DNA from 4 places in the Streptomyces sp. NPDC021212 genome. Region 1 is predicted to be linked to each of the others. Evidence: riboswitches for the same ligand, from Rfam matches in the RefSeq annotation. Region 1 holds a riboswitch; each other region holds the start of a gene.
What was found. A riboswitch is a leader RNA that binds a small molecule or an ion and turns the genes downstream of it on or off. The one in region 1 is predicted to bind cyclic di-AMP.
Positions count from the first base shown of each region.

Region 2: linked by a shared signal. The riboswitch ahead of ACH4SI_RS36800 (transglycosylase family protein) and the one ahead of ACH4SI_RS14495 (M23 family metallopeptidase) in region 1 are both predicted to bind cyclic di-AMP.
Region 3: linked by a shared signal. The riboswitch ahead of ACH4SI_RS35035 (NlpC/P60 family protein) and the one ahead of ACH4SI_RS14495 (M23 family metallopeptidase) in region 1 are both predicted to bind cyclic di-AMP.
Region 4: linked by a shared signal. The riboswitch ahead of ACH4SI_RS21340 (M23 family metallopeptidase) and the one ahead of ACH4SI_RS14495 (M23 family metallopeptidase) in region 1 are both predicted to bind cyclic di-AMP.

Region 1 covers NZ_JBIRPZ010000004.1:645,314-650,122, reverse strand. The annotation lists gene ACH4SI_RS14500 (aldo/keto reductase) at 1-851, opposite strand, end outside; gene ACH4SI_RS14495 (M23 family metallopeptidase) at 1,039-2,217, opposite strand; cyclic di-AMP (ydaO/yuaA leader) riboswitch at 2,229-2,359, opposite strand; gene ACH4SI_RS14490 (PP2C family protein-serine/threonine phosphatase) at 2,632-3,864, opposite strand; gene ACH4SI_RS14485 (hypothetical protein) at 4,065-4,427, opposite strand; gene ACH4SI_RS14480 (DUF6227 family protein) at 4,548-4,809, opposite strand, start outside.
Region 2 covers NZ_JBIRPZ010000019.1:29,845-34,653, reverse strand. The annotation lists gene eno (phosphopyruvate hydratase) at 1-1,097, opposite strand, end outside; gene ACH4SI_RS36800 (transglycosylase family protein) at 1,212-1,886, opposite strand; cyclic di-AMP (ydaO/yuaA leader) riboswitch at 1,893-2,059, opposite strand; gene ACH4SI_RS36795 (transglycosylase family protein) at 2,316-3,236, opposite strand; gene ACH4SI_RS36790 (cytochrome P450) at 3,349-4,620, opposite strand.
Region 3 covers NZ_JBIRPZ010000016.1:165,800-170,608, forward strand. The annotation lists gene ACH4SI_RS35020 (C40 family peptidase) at 1-461, opposite strand, end outside; gene ACH4SI_RS35025 (hypothetical protein) at 719-1,072, shown strand; gene ACH4SI_RS35030 (L,D-transpeptidase) at 1,216-1,941, shown strand; gene ACH4SI_RS35035 (NlpC/P60 family protein) at 2,007-3,203, opposite strand; cyclic di-AMP (ydaO/yuaA leader) riboswitch at 3,211-3,398, opposite strand; gene pcrA (DNA helicase PcrA) at 3,582-4,809, shown strand, end outside.
Region 4 covers NZ_JBIRPZ010000007.1:414,437-419,245, reverse strand. The annotation lists gene ACH4SI_RS21350 (M16 family metallopeptidase) at 1-170, shown strand, start outside; gene ACH4SI_RS21345 (M16 family metallopeptidase) at 191-1,576, shown strand; cyclic di-AMP (ydaO/yuaA leader) riboswitch at 1,801-1,963, shown strand; gene ACH4SI_RS21340 (M23 family metallopeptidase) at 1,977-2,771, shown strand; gene ACH4SI_RS21335 (GntR family transcriptional regulator) at 2,973-3,752, shown strand; gene ACH4SI_RS21330 (HPr family phosphocarrier protein) at 3,867-4,148, opposite strand; gene ACH4SI_RS21325 (GNAT family N-acetyltransferase) at 4,348-4,809, shown strand, end outside.

The DNA of each region.
Region 1 (4,809 bases):
GCGCTGGCCACGGGGGCGACGACGGTCGGCCGGGCGGCGAGCCAGGCCAGGGCGACGGTGGCGTGGTCGGCGTTGTGGTTGGCGGCCACGTCGTCCAGGGCGGCGAGGACCTTCTGGCCGCGCTCCGTCTCCAGGTGCTTGGCGGCGCCGGTGGAGCGGGCGCTGTCGACCGTGGTGCCGGGGCGGTACTTGCCGGTGAGGAAGCCGGACGCGAGGGCGTAGTACGGGAGCGTCGCCAGGCCGTGGCGGGCGGCGACGTCGGCCAGTTCGCCCTCGAAGGTGTCGCGCGAGACCAGGTTGTAGTGGGGCTGGAGGGCGACGTAGCGGGCCAGATTCTCCTGGGCGGAAAATGTCAGCGAGGCTTCGAGGCGCTCGGCGGAGATGTTGGAGGCGGCGATCTCGCGGATCTTGCCCGCCTTCACCAGCTCGTCCAGGGTGGAGATGATCTCCTCGACCGGCACCGACGGGTCGTCGTAGTGGGTGTAGTAGAGGTCGACGTAGTCGGTGCCCAGGCGCTGGAGGGACTCGTCCAGACCGGACTTGATGGCGGCGGAGGAGAGTCCGCGGGGCTCCGGGGAGCCCGCTCCGACCTTGGTGGCGAGGACGATGTCGTCGCGGTTGCCGCGGGAGGCGAACCACTTGCCGAGGACGGTCTCGGACTCGCCGCCCTGGTTGCCGGGGGCCCAGGCCGAGTAGACGTCGGCGGTGTCGATGAAGTTGCCGCCCGCCGCCACGTAGGCGTCGAGTACCTCGAAGGACTCGGCCTCGTCGGCCGTCCAGCCGAAGACATTGCCGCCCAGGGAGAGCGGGAAGACGGACAGATTGCCGATGGTCTTGCGGGTCTCAGTCATACGTTGCTCCAACGCCCGCGACGGAGGGGTGTATTCCGCCCTTGGGGGCAGAAAAGGAACCGGCGGCCCTGGCGTCAAGGGGGGAGAGAGCGCCAGAGCCGCCGGAGCGAGGGGGGCCGTCGTTACAGCCGGGCCATCAGGGCCCTGCGGATCGAGTGGATCACGCGGGTGACGTTCAGCGCGCCGATCACGGGTTCAGCCCCTTGTCGCGCAGCCAGGGCATCGGATCGATCGGGGAACCGCCGCCGGGCCGGACCTCCAGGTGGAGGTGGGGGCCGGTGACGTTGCCGGTGGCGCCGACGCGGCCGATGGTCTCGCCCGCGGACACCTTGCCCGAGGTGACGACCATGGACGACAGGTGGCAGAACCAGAGCTCGGTGCCGTCATCGAGCTTGAGCACGATGCGGTAGCCGTACGAACCGGCCCAGCCCGCCTGCGTGATGGTGCCGCTGTGCAGCGCCTTGACCGGGGTGCCGGTCGGGGCGGCGAAGTCCTGGCCGGTGTGGTCGGCGGACCACAGGTCGCCGGCCTGGCCGAAGCCCGCGGTCAAGGTGTACGAGGCGACGGGGAGGACCCACCCGCTGGCGGCCTTGGCGGCGGCGGCCTTCGCGGCTGCGGCCTTGGCGGCCGCGGCCTTCGCGGCGGCCTCCTTCTCGGCCTCCGCCTTCGCCTCGGCGGCCTTCTTCTTGGCGGCGGCCTCGGCCTTCTTCTGCGCCGCCAGGTCGCGGGCCTTGGCCGCGGCCTGCGCCGCGTCGTCGGCGGCGGCCTTGGCGGCGGCCCGCACCGCGGCGTCGCGTCTGTCGTCGTCGGCCGCGGTCTGCTGACTCTCGGCCTGCCGCAGGATGCGGGTGCGCAGCGCCTCGCCGGAGTCGGTGGTGCTGGTGGAGAGGGCGGTCGCGGTGGTCTGGGAGCCCTCGTCGTCCCCCGTCAGGGAGCCGATGCCGGGCAGGTCCTTGGCGGCGGGCAGCTGAGCCTTGACCTCGTCGGCGACGTGGGAGAGGTCCGGCATGGAGATCGGTATCGCGGGCCGGTCCTTGGCGCTGGCCATGCCGCCCGCGCCGACCGCCGCGATGACGCCGACGCCGAGGACGGCGCCGCTGCGGGCCATGGCCCCGCCGCGCTGCTTGCCGACGCGGTGCTTGCCGCGCAGCGGGGCGATGGACTCCTCTGTGGGGTTCCACTCGTCCCAGTCGTCCCAGACGGCTTCCTTGGCGAGGGAGGACTCATCCGGTCCTCCGTCGGCTCCGAGGCCGACCGCGGGCCGGGCGCCGGCGTCGAAGCCGACTCCGTACGTGGTCGCCGTGCCGAGGCCGGTACCCGCTGAGCGGTACGGGGCTTGGTCCAGTACGGACCTGTTGGACGCCACCGGGGCGCACTCCTTTCCTTCCTTCTCGCCTACCGGGTTAGCTGACGGGTTCGGAGCAGGAAGGTCTCCTACGGGTCAGGTTCGACCCGATTCACCCCAAGGTGGTGGTTCCCCGGTTCCCTGGTGCTGGCGGTGCTGCTGGTGTGCGTGGTGTCGAGGGTGGTGCTGGCGCTGCACGTACGGGATTCGGCGACGGCGCACGGTGCCGCCCCTGCGGCGGCTGTGTGACCGCGCTGCGTTATCGAACGTTAATAGAGAGCGCGACATGATTCCAAGCTCTTCTGAAGAATCCGCGTAGCTTTGGCATGAACTTAGTAAGCAACAGGGGACAGATGGGGTCGTTTCACCCCAGTTGAAAAGGGTTGGTAAAAACCTCCGGCGAGCTGATCGTGCGTCAATCGTTATGCGTCGTCGTCACGGTCGACTACGGTCCGTGTGCGGAGTGGGGGCCGTGGTTCCGTTCGGTCCGGGCGGGCGCCGGACCGCGAGGAGCGCCATGTCGTCCGAGGCCTCCCCTCCCGTATGGAGCGCCACGTCGTCCACGAGCGCGTCGAGCAGCCCGCCCGGTCCGGTGAAGCGGAGGCCGCGCAGCCGCTCCTCGGGGACGTAGAACGTGCCGTGCGGGTCGCGGGCCTCGGTCACCCCGTCCGTGAACAGCAGCAGCGTCGCGTCCTCGGGGAACCGCAGCTCCGTCACCCGGTCGGGCCAGCCGCCCAGTTCGCCCATCCCCAGCGGCAGCGCGGGCGACTCCGGCTCCAGCGGCCGTACCTCGCCGTCGCCGGGCAGCAGCAGCGGCGGGGGGTGACCGCGGTTGATGAGGCGGAGGGTGGAGTCGCCGCGCGGGATCTCACCGAGGACGGCGGTGGTGAACCCCTCGAACGCCTCCAGCTCGGCCCGCCGCGCGCCCTCGCGCCGCAGCGCCCGCTCCAGCCGCCCCGCGAGCCCCTCCAGCGTCGCCTCCTGCTCCGCGGCCTCCCGGAAGGCGCCGACGAGGACCGCGACGACCTCCACGGCCTGGAGCCCCTTGCCGCGGACGTCCCCGACGATGAGGCGTACGCCGTGCGGGGTGTCCTGCACCGCGTACAGGTCGCCGCCGATCGCGGCGTACCGCTCGGCCGCCACGTAGCGCGCCGCGACGTCCAGCCCGGCGATGCGGGCGGGCGGCACGGGCAGCACGGCCCGCTGCGCCGCCTCCGCGATACCGCGCGCCGAGGCCAGCCGCCGGTCGCTTCGGCGGACGACGCGGTTGATCACGAGCGCGAGCAGGGAGACGGTGGCCACCGTGGCGATCTCGGTCGCGGCCTGGGTGGGGTCCTTCACGCCGTGCAGCTCCGCCAGCAGGCATACGGCGGTGAGGGCGAGGACCGTCGTGAGGATGGTCTGCCGCAGCGGGAAGAGGGAGGCGGCGACCAGCGGGGCCGCGGCGAAGAAGGGGGAGGCGGTGTACGGGGCCGGGGTGGCGAGGTCGAAGGCGACGCCGCCGAGCAGGAGGACGGCGGGCGTCCAGCGGGCCAGCCGGCGACCCGAGGACACCTGGGCGGCCTCCTCGGCGGAGACGACTCCGGCGGCCGCGCCCGGGCCCGGGGGCTCGGCGACGGGCGTACGGGCGGGCGTACGGACGCCCGTACGAGCCCTGCTCCCTCGCACCCGCACGGCCTCTCTCGCTTTCGCTGGTCCATGACCCCGTCATCAGGCTTCCGGGTGCCGGGGCGCGGGGCGAGCCGGTGGCGGCCATGTGGGTGCGTACCGTGCCCGGACGCCGAGCGGCCCCGGATGGCAGGCATCCGGGGCCGCGGGGTGAGCCGTGGCGTCAGCCAGGGCTCGGAGAGCGTCAGCTGGCTGCGGCCTTAGCCGCCGTTGCCGAGGGCGATGTTGCTGCAGTTGTTGCCGACGGTGATGTCGCCCGTGGGAGCAGTCCCGGAGACAGCCGCGATGGCGCCGGTGGCCGTGTCGCAGTCATTGCTCTGGACGGCCGCGGTGCCTTGGGTGAAGTTGATGCAGTTGTTGGCGACCGAGATCTCACCCGTGGCGGCGGCCACAGAGGCCGCGGCGATGGGGCCGGTGGACACGTCGCACGTGTTGGTCTGGATCGTCCCGAAGGGGGCGAAACCTCCGCCACCGAAACCGTGGGCGGACGCTCCCGCCGCACTCCCCATGACCAGAGCGCCTGCCGCGACGGCCAGGACAGCTACCTTCTTTCCGATGTTCACTTAATTTCCTCCAGAAGAACCGAATCCGCGGAAAACCAGACGATTCGATTCAACGAAGGGACATCCCTGACATCGAGGAGGCGCGCGCACAGATCACCCGGTAGGCCCACTGTCGGACCATCAGAGATCGACACCGAGGGCGCGGGCGTGGCGGTCGGCCGCCAGCTCCGCCGACACCTCGTCGAGGTACACCTCGCACACGAGTCGCCCGTCCCGGGTGAGGTTGTGCTCCAGCTCCCACAGCACGATCTCGTCCCCGCCCGCGAGCAGGAAGGCGTGCTCGTAGAAGCGGCACCAAGTGGCGTCGGGGCCGCCGGAGCGGCGGCGCGGCTTGGGGGCCAACGCGATGTCATGGGCGAACGCGGTCGTCAGCAGCCGCTCG
Region 2 (4,809 bases), on a different contig from region 1:
CGGTGCGACATCATGCACTTGAAGCCGCTGCGCTGGGCCAGCTCGACGGCGTCGAGGGTCTCGGTCAGCGAGCCGATCTGGTTGACCTTGACCAGCAGGGCGTTCGCGGTGTCGTTCTCGATGCCGCGGGCCAGCCGCTCGGGGTTGGTGACGAACAGGTCGTCGCCGACCAGCTGGACCTTGTCACCGAGCTGCTCGGTGATCGTCTTCCAGCCGTCCCAGTCCTCCTCGTTCAGCGGGTCCTCGATGGAGACCAGCGGGTACGCCTCGACCAGCTCGGCGTAGTACGCGGTCATCTCGGACGCGGTGCGGTCCTTGCCCTCGAACTGGTAGACGCCGTCCTTGTGGAACTCGGAGGCGGCGACATCGAGCGCGAGCGCGATGTCCTGGCCGGGCTGGTAGCCGGCCTTCTTGATGGCCTCGACGATCAGGTCCAGGGCGTCCCGGTTGGAGTCGAGGTTCGGCGCGAAGCCGCCCTCGTCGCCGAGACCGGTGGACAGGCCCCGCTCCTTCAGGACGCCCTTCAGGGTGTGGTAGACCTCCGCACCCCAGCGCAGCGCCTCGGAGAAGGACTCCGCACCGACCGGCGCGATCATGAACTCCTGGATGTCCACATTGGAGTCGGCGTGCGAGCCGCCGTTGAGGATGTTCATCATCGGGACCGGCAGCAGGTGCGCGTTCGGGCCACCGAGGTATCGGAAAAGGGGCAGGTCGGACGCCTCGGAGGCGGCGTGCGCCACGGCGAGGGAGACGCCCAGGATGGCGTTGGCGCCGAGCGAGGACTTGTCCGGAGTGGCATCCAGGTCGAACATCGCCTGGTCGATCAGGCGCTGCTCGGTGGCGTCATATCCGACCAGCTCGGGGCCGATCTGCTCGATGACGGCGAGGACGGCCTTCTCCACGCCCTTGCCGCCATAGCGGTTCTTGTCGCCGTCACGGAGTTCGAGGGCCTCGAAGGCGCCGGTGGAGGCGCCGGACGGGACGGCGGCACGGCCGGTGCTGCCGTCGTCGAGGCCGACCTCGACCTCGACCGTGGGGTTCCCTCGCGAGTCGAGGATCTCGCGAGCTACGACGACGTCGATGGACGGCACGAGGATCTCCTTCGTATGTGTCTGCGGTAGCAGCATGAGCCTAACCGCACCGAAGCCCCGGCGGGGTGCACCGTGGGGGGCGGCACACCCGGCCGGGGCTCGTCAAGAGGGTGGGGCGGCTCAGCTCAGGTGGAGCTGCTGGCCGGGGAAGATCAGGTCGGCCTTCTGGATGACGTTCTTGTTGAGGTCGTAGAGCTTCTTCCAGCCTCCCTTGACGTCCTCGGTCTTGGCGATCTTGCCAAGGGTGTCACCGGACTTGACCTTGTACTCGCCGTCGCCCTTCTTGACCGGACCACGGGCCTCGCCGCGCGCGGCGTGCTCGGGCGCGCTGCGGGGCGCGGCCTTCTGCTTGGCGGCCGGGGCCGACTGCGAGGAGTCGGACTGGCTCTGCGACGGGGTGGACTGCGCGGGGGCGGACGGGGCGCCGCCGGCGGTCAGACCCTTGCCGCAGACCGGCCAGGCGCCCTTGCCCTGGCTGGAGAGGACCTTCTCGGCCACCTGGATCTGCTGGGCCTTACCGGCCCTGTCAGCGGTGGGAGCGTAGGCGGTACCGCCGTAGGCGGCCCAGGTGGAGGAGGAGAACTGCAGGCCGCCGTAGTACCCGTTGCCGGTGTTGACCGACCAGTTGCCGCCGGACTCGCACTGCGCGACCTGGTCCCACTGGGACGTGGTGGCGGCAGAGGCGGACGTAGCCCCGATGAGCGGGGCGGCCACGGCGGCACCGGCGAGACCGGCGAACGCTGCGATACGAGTGGCCTTGGACGGACGACGGTGCTTGCCCTGAGCGTTGGACATGTTCGTTCGTTTCCTCACCGACGCCTACGAGGTGAGCTGTCGGGTTCGGGCGTGAGTTGCCCGGCCGGGTGCGGGGTCCGCACCCTGCTTCACCCCTAGCCGTTCGGCCGATTCCGCTGGCCTCGCGGCACTTACCTTGGGTCCCCCGCTCCTGCCTTCGGCGCTGGCGCGTCGGTACCGGACGACCGCCGGCAGGACTCGGCGTGACGGTCGACGGTGCTCGCTTGGTGGCGAGCGGAAAGACGTTAAACACACCTCAGGGAAACGTTCAAACACCCTTATCGCAGCGAAGAGGTACGTTATCGATCTCACTCGGCCCACATTGGTGCAGGTGGGGCCGGGTATGGAGAGACCGGACACGAGGGACGGGCGGGAAAATGTGACGAGAGGTATGTCTCACCGGCGCCAGATCGGGCAAATCCCCCCGAACTACTGGCCCCTGATGGTGAGGTCAAGCCGCTGACCAGGGATGATGAGATCCGGATCGGCTCCGATCAGCTTCTCGTTGGACGCGTAGAGCCGACGCCAGTCGCCGCCCAATTCCTGCTTTTCGGCGATTGCTGAAAGGTTGTCACCCCGACGCACCGTGTAGCCGCCATCCGTGGGGTTTTCGACACGATCGGCCCCGCCGCGCGAGGCGCGGTCGCTCGGCCGCGCGTCTTGGTCCGACTCGCCCCGGTGCTCACCGGAGTCAGCCGGGTCCGAGGCACCCGCGGAGGGGGTCTCGGACGGGGTTTCAGAGGGAGTCTCGGAGGGTTCTTCGGAGGTCTCCCCACCGGAGGAAGGGGACGACGAGGGGTCGGACGCGCCGGAAGAAGAAGGGGACGGCGAGGGCGCGTCGTCGTCCGGCGCGGCGGGCGCCTTGGAGACATGGTTCCGCTCCACCCCGCCGGAGTCCCGGTCCGAGTCGCCGGGCTGCGGGGCCTGCTGGGAGGGGCGTGCCGTACTGCCCGGGTTCACGTCCGGGCTGTCGCCGTCGGCGGTCAGCCCGGCGTTCAGCGCACAGCTGGGCCAGGCGTCCGGGCCGCGGTCGCCGAGGATCGATTCGGCGACGGCTATCTGCTGGGAGCGGCTGGCGAGATCGGGGCGCGGGGCGTAGCCGGTGCCGCCGTACTTCTTCCACATGTCGAGGGTCAGCTGAAGACCGCCGTAGAAGCCGTTGCCCTCGTTGGCGCTCCACATCCCGGCGCTCTCGCACTCGGCGACCCGGTCCCACGTGGACGCGGGGGCGGCCTGGGCGCCGGTCGCCCCCAGGAGCGGGATGGCGATGCTCGCGCCGGTCACCCCCGCCGCGACGACGATGGCCGGAGCCTGGCGGGGGCGGCGGTGACGTCCGTTCCCGGAAAGCATGCGAATCGCCTCTCGTGTGGGGCTCGTTTGTCGGTTGAACATAGCGAGGCCACAGGATCATCACAAGCCGGTGTATTGGAGGTCACGCCACGGTCACACGCCTGATCGGATGTCACTCTCCCCAGGTCACCGGGAGGGTGCGCAGTCCACGCATGATGAGCCCGCCGCGCCAGCGCAAGGCGTCCGGCTCCACTGCCAGTCGGAGGTCGGGCAGCCGGCGCAGCAGGGTGGCGAGCGCGGTCTGTGCCTCCAGGCGGGCCAGCGGGGCGCCCAGACAGTAGTGGATGCCGTGACCGTAGCCGAGGTGCTGGTTGTCGGTGCGGCCGAGATCGAGGACATCGGGGTCGGTGAAGCGCTCGGGGTCGCGGTCGGCGGCGGCGAGCACCACCAGCACCGGTTCCCCCTCGGCAATGTGCCGGCCGCCGAGGGTGACCGGCTCGGTGGCGAACCGCCAGGTGGCCATCTCCACCGGGCCGTCGTAGCGCAGCAGTTCCTCGACCCCGGTGGCGAGCAGCCCCTCGTCCCCTTCTTCCAGTGCGCGGTGCAGCCGGGCACGCTGCTCGGGGTTGCGAAGCAGGGCATAGAGGCCATTACCGATCAAATTGACGGTAGTTTCAAAACCGGCGAACAGGAGGATGAAGGCCATCGCCGCGGCCTCGTTCTCGGTGAGGTGGTCCCCGTGGTCGCCGGCCCGGATCAGGTCGGAGATCAGGTCGTCGCCGAGCGCGGCGCGCTTGCGGTGGATCAACTCGGCCAGATACGCGCGGATCCGCTTCACCGCGCGGGCCACCCCGCCGCGCGGGCCGCCGCCGTGCCGGATCATCGTTCCGGCCCAGTCCCGGAAGTCGTCCTGGTCCTCCCGCGGGACGCCGAGCAGATCGCAGATCGCATAGATGGGGAGAGGGAAGGCGAACTCATGGATGAGGTCCGCCTCTCCCCGGGCCGCGAAGGCGTCGATGAGGTCGTCGGTCAGCTCGCGCACCCGCGGGGCGAACGCGGCGACGCGGCGCGGGGTGAACGCCTTGGACACCAGCCGCCGGAGCCGGGTGTGGTCCGGGGGATCGATATTGAGCAGATGTGTCATCAGATCCGCGCGCTGCTCGCCCGGGATGCCCACTTTGCCCCGGGCGTGAGCGGATTCACTGTGCCGCTGGGGGTTCTTCGACAGCCGGGCGTCGGCCAGGGCCTGCCGGGCATCGGCATAGCGGGTCACCAGCCAGGCCTCGACCCCGCTGGGGAGCGTGGTCCGACGCACCGGCTCATGCTCGCGTAGCCACGCGTACGCGGGGTAGGGATCAGTGGCGAACTCCCAGGTGAAGAGGGTGGGAGCGGGGGCAGGGCAGGGCTGTTCTGGCACGCCCCGACGATACCGGCCGCTGTCCATGGATTCCGATACGCCACTTATCGGAAGTAAATCCATAACGCGCAAGTAAAGTCAATTAATGTCGAAGCAATTCGACGACCATCTCCACACACCCTCCACAATGCGCTCACAGCACGCGGCGAATGCCCGATATCTGACGGCTGGGACCGTCACCCGGAGCGGCCCGCGACGAGGGCGGCCCAGACCTGC
Region 3 (4,809 bases), on a different contig from region 1:
TCCTCGCGGGTGATGTTCGCGATGGTCACCGCCTGGCGGTCGCCCGCGCGGTCGGCGAGCGAGGCGCGCTGGAGGTACTGGCCGGGGGAGGAGGAGAGGGCCAGCTGGAGGGTGGGGGCGACGGTGCCGGAACGGTACTGGGCGGTGGCGAAGGCGCCGAGGGCGTTGCGGGCCGTGTTGAGGCGGGCGGTGCGACGGGCGGCCTCGTCGCGTAACCGATGGAGCGACCGCTGCGCCCTGTCGGCCGCGGCCCGGGCGCCGTCGTACTTCTCGGTGGCCTCCTCCGCCTCCCGCTGATACGCGTCGACCTTCGCCTTCACCTGGGCGGGCGTCAGCCGGGGCTCGGCGTACCCAATGCCCGGGAGGGCGGCCGCGGAGGCCGCGCCCGCGAGGGCGAGGGTCGCGGCGGTGCGGATGGTGGTGCCGGCGAGCGACGAGCGGTGCCGCTGCTTCGGCTTCATGGGGGGCTGCGGCGCCACTGCGGCGATTCACCTTTCGTGCGGGTACGGGGGTTGTTGTGTCTGGAGGGGAAGCTAGGCCGGTCGGCGGCGCGGCGCGCTGGGATGAACGGAGGTGGACGGATTCGTCCTCCCGGTGGCGCCTGCTGATCACGGGGGCGGCGTGGGGAGGGCGGGATCGGGGCGGCTGTGACCGATGTGCCGTTCGGGGTGCACCCGGGTGACTGACGGTGATATGTGCGGCGCTAGTGTCCGGTGCCATGGACGTACTCATCAATGTGTTCGTCGGCCTGCACATCGTCGGCATCGCCGCCCTGCTGGGGGGCTTCCTCTCCCAGCTCACGGCGATACGCGGGGACGGCGCGCGGATGACGCCGGGGATGCTGCACGGGGCCCTGACCATGCTGGTCACGGGCGCCGCGCTGGTCGGGCTGAATCAGGCGGACGATCAGACCGTCAACACGGTCAAGATCGGCGTCAAGCTGGCGCTGCTGGTCGTGATCCTGGGCCTGGTCTACGTGAAGCGGGACGAGGAGAAGGTGGAGCCCGCGGTATTCGGCGCGGTCGGCGCGCTGACGACGGTGAACATCTTCATCGCCGTCCTCTGGACCTGATCCGCCGGAGTCCCGGCCCCGCCCCTGCTGGGCCAACCCGGGGGTGGGAAGGGGCGGAATGGGGGAAATCGCACCTGTAAGCGCAACCCGACGCACTCTTCGACTGTCTTACCCGTCAAGGGCAAGCCCGGAGGGAGCGCGCAATGGGGGTAAAGGCAGGGTTCGGGGCGTGGCGGGCATGGCGCCGCCGTACGGCGGTCGTCTTGGGCACGGCGGGCATGGTGGTGCCGCTGTCCGTCGCACTGGGCGCGGCACCGGCGCAGGCGGCGACGTCGTGCACGGCGGGCGCGGGTCCGTATCAGAAGCAGGTCGAGAAGTTCCTCGGCCGGCCCGTCGACGGTCGGCAGTCCTCGGGGGACTGCCGCGCGACGCAGAGATTCCAGATCAGCCACGGCATAAGCCCGTCCGTCGGCTACGCGGGCCCCGTCACCTGGGGCGTCATGAAGCTGATCAACGCGCAGAAGGCGGCGGGGCACAACCCCAACGCGGCGCGCAAGTGCCCCACCAACAAGGGCCGCATCGCCTGCGTCGACCTCACCCGGCAGCTCAGCTGGGTGCAGGACGGTTCGCGGCTCACGTTCGGGCCGGTGCCGGTGCGTACCGGGCGGGACAAGTACGAGACCCGCACCGGGCTGAAAAGGATCTACTGGCGGGACATCGACCACTGGTCGACGATTTACCACGTGGCCATGCCGTACAGCCAGTTCTTCGACGGCGGCCAGGCCTTCCACTCCATCGCGGGAAGCGTGTGGTCGCCACCCGGCTCCCATGGCTGCGTCAACATGCGTTCCGGCGACGCGAAGAAGTACTGGAGCCTGTTGCGGAACGGCGACGACGTGTACGTGTACGGGCGTAAGCCGGGCACGTGACCCGGAAGCGGGGGTGGCTGCCCGAGCGCGATCGCTCACCGTGCGGCCACCCCCGCTTACCGTGGCTAGGCAGGCCGCACGCTTCCGTAGATCGGCATCTCGGTGATCGGCGCCTTCTTCACCACATCGCCCGGCTTCGGCGCGTGGATCATCATCCCGTCGCCGATGTAGAGGCCGACGTGGCTGATGTCGTCGTAGAAGAAGACGAGGTCACCGGGCTTGAGGTCGGAGGTGGAGACGCGCGTGCCGACCTTCACCTGGTCGAACGTGGTGCGCGGCAGCGAGACACCGGCGGCCTTCCAGGCGGCCTGGGTGAGTCCTGAGCAGTCGTAGGAGTTGGGGCCGGTGGCGCCCCAGACGTACGGCTTGCCGAGCTGGGACTCCGCGAAGTCGACCGCCTTGGCCCCCTTGGTGGTGCTCGTGGAGGTGGACGTGGAGCCGGACGAGCCGGACGAGCCGGAACTGCTTCCGGAACCGGAAGAGGAACTGCCGCTCGACTGCTGCTCCTGCTCCTGCGCCTTCTGCCGGGCCGCGGCCTCCCGCTGCTTCTCGGCCAGCTCGGCGGCCTTGCGCCGCGCCTCCTCGGCCTTCTTCTTCTCGATCGCCGCCAGTCGCGCCTTCTCCTTGGCGGTCAGATTCGCCAGCAGCCGGCGGGCCTGCGCGAGCTTGTCCTGGACGGACTTCTTCTTGGCCTTCAGCTCTTTCTGGGTCTCGGTCAGCGACGCCAGGCTCTTGGCGGCCTCGCCGCGCTCCTTGGCGGCCTTCGCGGCCTGCGTCTGGAAGTCGTCGACGGCCCGCTTCTCCGAACCGGCCATCCGGTTCATCAGATGGGACTGGTCGAAGATGTCCTGCGGGTTGTTGGAGAAGAGCAGGCTCGCGGTCGAGGTCATGCCGCCGTTGCGGTACTGGGCCGCGGCGTAGGTGCCGAGGGTGCGGCGGGCCTCGTTGAGCTTCTCCGTGTTCTTGGCGACATCGTCCAGCAGCCGGTCGACCTTGGTGCGCTGCCCCGCGGAGCGATCCTTGGCGGCGTTGTACTGCTGGGTGGCGGTTTCCGCCTGGTGGTAGAGGGTGTCCACCTTCTCCTTGACCGCCTCGATCGACTGTGTGGCGCCGGGCTTCGGGTCGCCCGGTGCGGCGTTCGCGGTCTGGGAGAGGAGGGTGACGGACGCGAGGGCGGCGGTGGTGAATCCGACGGCCGTACGGCGCCCGGTGGAGGAGGCGGCGGTGGGTATTCGGGTCCGCGGCTTGCGGTGCGACGCCAAGGGAGGCGACTCCTTCCGTGGACCGCCTACCGGGTTAGCTGACGGGTTCGGGCGGTACGGAAGGCTGCCCTACGGCCGTGCGCGGGCGGACGACACGTCGTACGTGATGTACGCGTCGTATCGCGGCTCGGGCCGATTCACCCCGGTGTTGCGTTTGGGTCCCCGGCTCCGGCTGCCTTGCGGCGCGACCGGACTCGGCGGAGGCCGCCCGGGCCGGCGCGGTTCGCCGACGGGTGTACGAGCTGCCTGAGGGAGGACGGTAGCCAACTCGTGGGGCTCCTGTGAAGGCTGGTGGTCGTTTTGCCCGAAACCGTTTCGTGACATCCATATGCAGTCCATGCGTAGGCTGTCAGTAGGGCCGCCTAAAATCGGTGAGCGATGAGCAGCCTCTTTGACGACAGCTTCCTGGCGAACCTCGGGCCTCCGGACGAGGAGCCTCCGCCGCCCGAGGATTCCGCCTACCCGGGCCCCGCCGGCGGTTCAGGCGGTGCTTCAGGCGGTTCAGGCGGCGAGGAGGTGCCGCACCACCTCTTCACGGGCGCATTCGACGCGCCGGTGCCGAGCGGGCCCAGAGAGGCGTACTACCGGGACGGCGCGGCCCGCCCCGCCGTCGACCCGACGGCGCTGCTGGAGGGGCTGAACGAGCAGCAGCGGGCCGCCGTGGAGCACACGGGCTCGCCGCTGCTGATCGTCGCCGGGGCCGGGTCCGGCAAGACCCGGGTGCTCACCCACCGCATCGCGTATCTGCTCGGCACCCGCCAGGTGCACCCCGGCCAGATCCTCGCCATCACCTTCACCAACAAGGCGGCGGGCGAGATGAAGGAGCGGGTCGGGGAACTGGTCGGACCGCGGGCGAACGCGATGTGGGTGATGACGTTCCACAGCGCGTGCGTGCGCATCCTGCGCCGCGAGTCGAAGAAGCTGGGCTTCACCTCATCGTTCTCGATCTACGACGCCGCCGACTCGAAGCGGCTGATGGCCCTGGTGTGCCGGGATCTCGACCTGGACCCGAAGAAGTTCCCGCCGAAGTCGTTCAGCGCCAAGATCTCCAACCTGAAGAACGAGCTGATCGACGAGGAGACCTTCGCCGGTCAGGCGGCGGACGGTTTCGAGAAGACGCTCGCCGAGGCGTACGCGATGTACCAGTCGAGGCTGCGCGAGGCCAACGCCCTCGACTTCGACGACATCATCATGACCACGGTCAATCTGCTCCAGGCGTTCCCGGACGTCTCCGAGCACTACCGCCGCCGCTTCCGGCACGTCCTGGTCGACGAGTACCAGGACACCAACCACGCTCAGTACACGCTGGTGCGCGAGCTGGTGGGCACGGATGAGGAGGAGGCCGGGGAGCTGTGCGTCGTGGGCGACGCCGACCAGTCGATCTACGCGTTCCGGGGCGCCACGATCCGTAACATCCTCCAGTTCGAGGAGGACTATCCGGATGCGCGGACGATCCTGCTGGAGCAGAACTACCGCTCCACCCAGACCATCCTGAGCGCGGCCAACGCCGTCATCGAGCGCAACGAGAACCGCCGCCCGAAGAACCTGTGGACCGAGGCCGGCACCGGCGCCACCATCACCGGCTACGTCGCGGACACCGAGCACG
Region 4 (4,809 bases), on a different contig from region 1:
TCACCGCGGAGGAGGTGCGGGCCGTGGCCGCTGCGCGGCTGCGCCCCGACAACCGCGCCGTGCTGGTCTACGAGCCCGTCCGGGGCGCCGAGGACGCAGACCGGGCAGCCCAGTCCGGCAACGCCGCAGAAGCCGCCGACACCGACGCAGAAGGGGAGGCGGCCCAGTGAGCGACGCCGTCACCGCCACCATGACCTTTCACCCGCAGCCGCAGGGCGGCGCCCCCAGGCCGTGGGCCTTCCCGGCGCCGGAGCGCAGTGAGCTGTCCAACGGGCTCACCGTGCTGCGCTGCCACCGCCCCGGCCAGCAGGTCGTCGCCGTGGAGATCAACCTCGACGCCCCGCTGGACACCGAGCCGGCCGGGCTTGAGGGCGTCGCCACGATCATGGCGCGCGCCCTGTCCGAGGGCACCGACAAGCACACCGCCGAGGAGTTCGCCGCCGAGCTGGAGCGCTGCGGCGCCACCCTGGACGCCCACGCGGACCACCCCGGCGTCCGGGTCTCCCTGGAGGTGCCGGTCTCCCGGCTGCCCAAGGCGCTCGGCCTGCTCGCCGACGCCCTGCGCGCACCCGCCTTCCCCGACGGCGAGGTCGAGCGGCTGGTGCGCAACCGGCTGGACGAGATCCCGCACGAGCTGGCCAACCCGGCCCGCCGCGCTTCCATGGCCCTGGCCAAGGAGCTGTTCCCGGCCGAATCGCGGATGTCCCGGCCGCGCCAGGGCACCGAGGAGACCATCGAGGGCATCGACGCCGCGGCGGTGCGGGCCTTCTACGAGGCGCACATCCGGCCGTCCACCACGACCGCGGTCGTCGTCGGCGACCTGGCCGGTGTCGACCTCGACCAGGCGCTCGCCGACACCCTCGGTGCCTGGACCGGCGGCCCGGCTCCGCAGGGCTCGGTCCCGCCGATCATCGCCGACGACACCGGCCGTGTGGTGATCGTCGACCGGCCCGGCGCGGTCCAGACCCAGCTGCTCATCGGGCGCATCGGCGCCGACCGGCACGACCGCGTCTGGCCCGCGCAGGTGCTGGGCACCTACTGCCTGGGCGGCACCCTCACCTCCCGTCTGGACCGGGTACTGCGCGAGGAGAAGGGCTACACCTACGGGGTGCGCGCCTTCGGCCAGGTGCTGCGCTCCACGCCGCCCTCGCCGGCCGGCGGCGGCTCGGCGGGCGCCTCGCTGCTGGCGATCAGCGGTTCGGTGGCCACCGAGGTCACCGGCCCGGCGCTGGAGGACCTGTGGACGGTGCTGCGGACGCTGAAGGAGGAGGGGCTGACGGACGCCGAGCGTGACGTCGCCGTGCAGAACCTCGTCGGTGTCGCCCCGCTCAAGTACGAGACGGCCGCCGCCGTCGCGGGCACGCTCGCCGACCAGGTCGAGCAGCACCTGCCGGACGACTTCCAGGCACAGCTGTACGCCCGGCTCGCCGAGGCGGGCACGGTGGAGGCGACCGCGGCGGTCGTGAGCGCCTTCCCCGCCGACCGGCTGGTGACCGTCCTGGTGGGTGACGCCTCGAAGATCGAGGAGCCGGTCAAGGCGCTCGGCATCGGAGAGGTGCGCGTCATCACCGGCTGAACCGCGTTCCGGCGGGCCCGATATGTCCCGGGGCCCGGCCCAACGCCGTATCACCACAAGGACCCTGGCGTCGAGTGCGACGCCAGGGTCCTCCCTTATGCCCGATTTGAGGGCTGTTTGGTTTGTGGCGAGAACAACAAAAACCCGTAACCGTTTGGTGATCGAAACGCGGCCCGTTTAGCGTCAGTGCGGCTGTTCGCCGGATACCGCCGCACCCGCGGCACGGACAGTCATCGCCGAGTCCCATGGTGCGAGTGCCAGGGGAGCCGGGGACCCAAACGTCCCTGGGGTGAATCGGACGCCTTCCCCGGCCGGGGGAGGGGCCCGTAGGAGACCTTCCTGCTCCGAACCCGTCAGCTAACCCGGTAGGCGAGAGGGAAGGAAAGGAGTGCGCCACCACATGGCGTTCACCCGTGCCGCCGGGAAGCACCGACGTCCCAGCCAGGCCGCCGTCCGTACCGGCGCCAACATCGCCGGCATTACCACGGTCGCCTCGGGCGTCGTCGCCGGCATCGCCGGCCCGGCCCTCGCCGCGACCGGCGAGACGCCGTCTCCCCAGGACACCGGTCTCCGCCAGGCAATGGTGATGGGCGACGGTCTCTCCGACCAGATCGACGCGCAGGCCCAGTCGCAGCAGAGCGCCGCCGAGTTCGCCGCCGCCAAGGCCAAGGCCGAGGCCGTGGCCCGCCAGGAGGCCGCACGGAAGGCCGAGGCCGCCGCGAAGAAGGCCAAGGCGGAGCGCGACGCCAAGGAGCGCGCCGCGCGTGAGGAGGAGCGCAAGCGCCTCAACACGTTCGTCTCGCCCGTCGAGGGCTCCTCCGTCTCCACGGGGTACCAGGCGTCCAGCGGCCTGTGGTCCTCCGGCAGCCACACCGGGATCGACTTCAGCGCCTCCACCGGCACCGAGGTGCATTCGGTGGGCATGGGTGAGGTCGTCGAGGCGGGCTGGGGTGGCTCCTACGGCAACAACGTCGTCATCAAGATGAACGACGGCACCTACACCCAGTACGGCCACCTCTCCTCGATCGGCGTCTCGGTCGGCCAGAAGGTCACCCCCGGCCAGCAGATCGGCCTGTCCGGCGCGACCGGCAACGTCACCGGCCCGCACCTGCACTTCGAGGCCCGCACCACGGCGGAGTACGGCTCGGACATGGACCCGCTGTCGTACCTGCGCTCGCACGGTGTCAACCTCTGACCCGTCGCCCCTCCTGTCGAAAGGCCCCGTCCGCGCCCGGACGGGGCCTTCGGCGTGCCCGCTCCGCTGTGACCAAAAAATATCCCCGAATTTCCTTCGCCCATCGGAAATCCCGGCGGCTTCGAATAGAGTCGCTGAACGCGCGTCAATCGGATGCGTTTCGCGGGGTTGAGGCGGAGGATCGACAATGCGGGACCGGAAGTGAACGGGGATACGACCGCGCTCCAGGGCGGTCGCCGGATTTCGGCACACGCGGTGTGCGCGGCGATCCGTGACGACATCATCTCCGGTGCCTGCCCGCCCGGCAGCCGGCTGACCGAGGAACTGCTCGCCCGGCGCTACGGGGTCTCCCGGGTGCCCGTCCGCGAGGCGCTGCGCACCCTGGAGTCCGAGGGCTTCGTCACCACCCGGCGGCATGCGGGCGCGTGCGTCGCGCAGCCGTCCGAGAAGGAGGCGGCCGACGTCCTGGACATCCGGGCCCTGCTGGAGCCGCTGGGGGCCGCCAGGGCCGCCCAGCGCCGCACCGAGGGGCATCTGAAGGTGCTGCGCGGTCTGGTCCGGCTCGGCCAGGAGCGGGCGGAGCGCGGCCGGCTGGGCGAGCTGCGCTCGCTGGGCGACTGGTTCCACGAGACGCTCGCCCAGGCGTCCGGCAGCCCGAGCCTGGCGGGACTGCTGGTGCAGCTGCGGCGCAAGACGGCGTGGGTGTACGCGGTGGATCCGGCCCGGCAGGCGGCGCGCGGCGCGCAGGCCGTGCAGGGCGCGCCGGGCCCGACGGGGGGCGCGGACCCGTCGGTGCGCGCCGTCGAGTCCTGGGCGGAGCACGGGGCGATCGTGGACGCGGTCGCGCGCGGTGACGCCGACCGGGCCCGCGAGCTCGTCGCCGCGCACACCGAGCGTTCGCTGGCCGAATACCGATGGCGAAACGCGTCCCAGGTGAGAACTTCGAAACAATCCGTAAACACGGCGAGTGGCCGGAATTAACAGCAGCCCGGTAGGCGGCTCAAAGAAATTCCGTAGGCGGAAAAACAACGGGGCCGCGGTGATCCGTAATGGTTCACCGCGGCCCCGCCGCGCAGAAATGCGATTCGGACGGAATCAGACGGTCTCCGGAAGCTCCTCGAGACCCTCGGCCACGAGCTTCGCCAGACGGTCGAGCGCGACCTCCGCGTCCTCGGCCTCGGAGGCGAGCACGACCTCGTCGCCGCCCTGAGCGCCCAGGCCGAGCACGGCGAGCATGGAAGCGGCGTTGACCGGGGCGCCGCCCGCCTTGGCGATCGTGATGGGGACGCCGGCGGCGGTCGCCGCACGGACGAAGATCGACGCCGGACGGGCGTGCAGGCCCTCGGCCCAGCCGATGTTGACGCGGCGCTCAGCCATGGTGTTGCCCTTCAGATCTGCGGGTGGTGTTGTCTAGACCAGATCATACGGTGTCCGGTCCCGCCCGGGTCGGGCCCGAGTGGGTCCGGTCATGTCCGAACAGGTCCGATACGGACTTTCCCTCGCCACCTCCCGTTCACGCAAGGGTGTCCGCCATGCGGACCTCGGCGTCCCGGACTTGAGCCCGTACCCTGTCCCCATGCCGAGCCCGTCGGATGATCACGCCTATCCCACCCATTGGGAGGCCGACGTCGTGCTCAGGGACGGTGGCACCGCGCAGATCCGCCCCATCACGCCCGATGACGCACAGCGCCTGGTCAGCTTCTACGAACGCGTCTCGGACGAGTCGAAGTACTACCGCTTCTTCGCGCCCTACCCCCGGCTCTCCGACCGCGACGTCCACCGCTTCACCCACCACGATTACGTCGACCGGGTCGGCCTCGCGGCGACCGTCGGGGGCGAGTTCATCGCCACCGTCCGCTACGACCGCATCGACGAGGACGGCCTGCCCGCGCACCTCTCGTCCTCCTCCTCGCAGGGCGCCCCCGCCGACGAGGCCGAAGTCGCCTTCCTGGTGCAGGACGCCCACCAGGGGCGCGGCGTGGCCTCCGCCCTCCTCGAGCACATCGCCGCCGTCGCCCGCGAGCGCGGCATCCGCCGC